Regions from separate parts of the Escherichia marmotae genome, predicted to be linked through region 1. Evidence: predicted binding sites of a transcription regulator. Region 1 holds the regulator's gene; the other holds the start of a gene.

Region 1 (2,198 bases):
AAAGTTTTGTGGTGATTCATTTTCGTAATCTGGAAGGGATCGATTTCCCTTGGCTGCTGGCGATGTTACAAGGCTCATTCATTTCCCACATCAATACGTTAGTGGTGCCGGGAGGTAAAATGGGTCTGGCAATGGAGTTAATTATGCTGCCGCTGGTACAACGACTGATGGAAGGGAAGAAAATCGAGTAAATGTTCTTATATGCCGGATAAAATAATATCCGGCATCATATTTTAATCATTAAATCACGCGGCTATCACTTCATAGGAGTGGGTAATATTCACGGCTTTCTCTAGCATCAGCGCTACCGAACAATACTTCTCGGCAGAGAGATCCACCGCTCGCGAAACCGCCGCGTCCTTCAGGTCGTGACCTGTGACGATAAAATGCAAATTGATGTGCGTAAACAGGCGCGGTGCCTCTTCGCGACGTTCAGAGGTCAATTTTACTTCACAATCGACCACATCCTGACGCCCTTTTTGCAGGATAGAAACCACATCAATGGCGCTGCAACCGCCTGCCGCCATCAACACCATTTCCATCGGACTTGGCGCTTTATCGCCAGAATTACCGTCCATTAAAATCTGGTGACCCGAGGCTGACTCGCCCAAAAAAGTTAACCCTTCGACCCACTTCACACGCGCTTGCATAATCGGAACTCCATTGCGTCAATTTTCCTGACAGAGTACGCGTACTGACCAAATCGCGCAACGGAAGGCGACCTGGGTCATGCTGAAGCGAGACACCAGGAGACACAACGCGAAAGCTATGCTAAAACAGTCAGGATGCTACAGTAATACATTGATGTACTGCATGTATGTAAAAGACGTCACATTACCGTGCAGTTCAGTTGATAGCCCCTTCCCAGGTAGCGGGAAGCACATTTCGGCAATCCAGAGACAGCGGCGTTTTCTGGCTCTGGAGAAAGCTTATAACAGAGGATAACCGCGCATGGTGCTTGGCAAACCGCAAACAGACCCGACTCTCGAATGGTTCTTGTCTCATTGCCACATTCATAAGTACCCATCCAAGAGCACGCTTATTCACCAGGGTGAAAAAGCGGAAACGCTGTATTACATCGTTAAAGGCTCTGTGGCAGTGCTGATTAAAGACGAGGAGGGTAAAGAAATGATCCTCTCCTATCTGAATCAGGGTGATTTTATTGGCGAATTGGGCCTGTTTGAAGAAGGCCAGGAACGTAGCGCATGGGTACGTGCGAAAACCGCCTGTGAAGTAGCTGAGATTTCCTACAAAAAATTCCGTCAATTAATTCAGGTGAACCCGGATATTCTGATGCGTCTCTCCGCACAGATGGCGCGTCGTCTGCAAGTCACTTCAGAGAAAGTGGGCAACCTGGCATTCCTCGACGTTACAGGTCGTATTGCACAGACACTGCTGAATCTGGCGAAACAACCCGATGCCATGACTCACCCGGACGGTATGCAAATCAAAATTACCCGTCAGGAAATCGGTCAGATTGTTGGCTGTTCTCGTGAAACCGTGGGACGTATTCTGAAGATGCTGGAAGATCAGAACCTGATCTCTGCACACGGAAAAACCATCGTCGTTTACGGCACCCGTTGATCCCATCGGAGTGCCGCGTTACCTGGTAGCGCGCCGTTTTGTTTAAGCCGATGTGGCGCAGACTGATTTATCATCCCGACATCAACTACGCACTACGACAAACACTGGTGCTATGTTTGCCCGTGGCCGTTGGTCTATTGCTTGGCGAATTAAGACTCGGGCTGCTCTTTTCTCTCGTCCCCGCCTGTTGCAATATTGCGGGGCTTGATACTCCTCATAAGCGTTTTTTCAAACACTTAATCATTGGTGCGTCGCTGTTTGCCACTTGTAGCTTGCTAACGCAACTGCTGCTGGAAAAAGATATCCCCCTACCCTTTCTGCTGACGGGGTTAACGTTGATACTTGGCGTCACTGCTGAGTTAGGGCCATTGCATGCAAAATTACTTCCCGCATCGCTACTCGCCGCCATTTTTACCCTCAGTCTGGCGGGATATATGCCGGTCTGGGAACCGTTGCTCATCTACGCGTTAGGCACGCTCTGGTATGGACTGTTTAACTGGTTCTGGTTCTGGCTCTGGCGTGAGCAACCGTTACGCGAGTCGCTTAGCCTGCTGTACCGTGAACTGGCGGATTACTGTGAAGCCAAATACAGCCTGCTTACTCAGCACACCGAT
Region 2 (2,198 bases), 350 kb from region 1:
TTAAACGCTGTTCGCTGTTGATCATCTGGCGAATTTTATCGTCAGCATGTTGCTGTGCGGCCTCCATCCGCGTGGTCACTTCACGCAGATCGGCCTCCAGCGAGGTGTTAATACTTTGCAGGCTGCGCACTTCGTTATTGAGTAGTTCACACTCTTCACGCCAGTGCTCACTTTGGGTAATTTGTTGTTTTGCCGCACTTAACTCCGCAACCATCTCTTCACGTTCGGCTAGTTGCTCGGCTTTTTGCTGTGCATGTTGATAACTGGCAAACAGCCAGCCGATGGCCACACTGACCAGTGCAATAATGGCATAAACAATGATTGAGAAATCCACAAAGCCTCCTGACGCAACAACTTACCCGCACAAAATAGAATTGTGCTGTACAAACGTCCAGTTGGAAAGGCATTTCCTGCGAGGCGCTACGCAAAAATACAAAAGGCCGAACGTATCGGCCTTCAGACAGGAGAAGAGAATTACAGCAGACGACGCGCCGCTTCCACCACGATTTTCACCACATGGCTTTCGGTTTGTTTCATCGTCTCAGCATTCGGGATCTCTTGCTGGGTGCGGTTAACAATAACGCCAGCTACCATACCGGCACGCAGGCCCTGGCTTGCACACATGGTCAGCAGAGTTGCAGATTCCATCTCATAGTTCATTACGCCCATCGCCTGCCACTCTTCCATAGAGCCTTTAAAGTGACGGACTACACGGCCAGAATAAGTGTCGTAACGTTCCTGGCCCGGGTAGAAAGTGTCAGAAGAGGCAGTCACACCCACGTGAGTGGTTGCACCAATAGACTTCGCTGCTTCAACCAGCGCGGTAGTACATTCGAAATCAGCCACTGCCGGGAATTCCAGCGGTGCGAAATGCAGGCTCGCGCCATCCAGACGAACAGACGCCGTAGTAACCAGTACATCACCAACATTAATATGCGGCTGAATAGCGCCAGTCGTACCGATACGCAGGAAAGTGCGAATGCCAAGCTGTGCCAGTTCTTCAACGGCAATAGAAGTCGACGGACCACCGATACCGGTAGAACAAACGATAACAGGTTTACCATCCAGCTCTGCACGCCAGGTGGTGAATTCGCGGTGAGATGCCAGTTTAACCGGCTTATCCATTAGCGCGGCGATCTTTTCCACACGATCCGGGTCGCCAGGAACGATGGCTAGCGTAGCCCCTTGTAAATCGTTTTTAGTGAGGCCGAGATGAAAAACATCAGACTTGGACATATACAACTCCTCTGTGAATCGGTTTAGTCAGAAGAAGCAAAAAGATACTTTACCGAAGGGATTAACATTTTTTCGTGATAATCATCACTATGATGCAAATGTGTTGCATACATTTACTCATCAAAGGTGACTTAAATCACATAATTTACTCTTAAGTCAGTAAGGCTGCTTAAAAGATGAGCCATTTGAGGCAATGTGAATTGTTGCACGCTGACTATAGTTAACATTGCGCAAAATTTTCATAAGGGTACGGAGAATCCCATGACAACAACACAACAATCCGGATTTGCACCTGCTGCATCACCCCTCGCCTCAACAATTGTTCATACCCCGGACGATACGATTGTGGCAGGGTTCACCTCTATCCCTTCACAAGGGGATAACATGCCTGCTTATCATGCTCGTCCAAAGCAGAGCGATGGCCCACTACCTGTGGTCATTGTAGTGCAGGAAATTTTTGGTGTGCATGAACATATCCGCGACATTTGTCGCCGTCTGGCGCTGGAGGGGTATCTGGCTATCGCACCAGAGCTTTACTTCCGCGAAGGCGATCCGAATGATTTCACCGACATCCCGACGCTATTAAGTGGTCTGGTAGCAAAAGTACCTGACTCACAGGTGCTTGCCGATCTCGATCACGTCGCCAGTTGGGCGTCACGCAATGGCGGTGATGTGCATCGCTTAATGATCACTGGATTTTGCTGGGGTGGGCGAATCGCCTGGCTGTATGCCGCGCATAACCCGCAACTGAAAGCGGCAGTAGCGTGGTATGGCAAACTGACGGGCGACAAAACATTAAATTCACCGAAACAGCCTGTTGATATCGCGACTGACCTTAATGCCCCGGTTCTCGGGTTGTACGGCGGTCAGGATAACAGCATTCCGCAGGAGAGCGTTGAAACCATGCGCCAGGCGCTGCGGGCAGCGAACGCGAAAGCGGAGATTATCGTTTACCCGGATGC

What was found. The regulator CRP, encoded in region 1, controls carbon source genes, mostly activating them, when cyclic AMP is high. The targets are predictions, from matches to a motif close to ATGTGANNNNNNTCACAT.
Region 2: udp (uridine phosphorylase) is a predicted target of CRP. The motif match lies at 1,361-1,378, and genes of this name have one in related genera.

The regions. Positions count from the first base shown of each region.
Region 1 covers NZ_CP025979.1:2,809,307-2,811,504, forward strand. The annotation lists gene C1192_RS14635 (phosphoribulokinase) at 1-191, shown strand, start outside; gene C1192_RS14640 (OsmC family protein) at 246-650, opposite strand; gene crp (cAMP-activated global transcriptional regulator CRP) at 952-1,584, shown strand; gene C1192_RS14655 (YccS/YhfK family putative transporter) at 1,635-2,198, shown strand, end outside.
Region 2 covers NZ_CP025979.1:3,164,032-3,166,229, forward strand. The annotation lists gene rmuC (DNA recombination protein RmuC) at 1-334, opposite strand, end outside; gene udp (uridine phosphorylase) at 475-1,236, opposite strand; gene C1192_RS16355 (dienelactone hydrolase family protein) at 1,498-2,198, shown strand, end outside.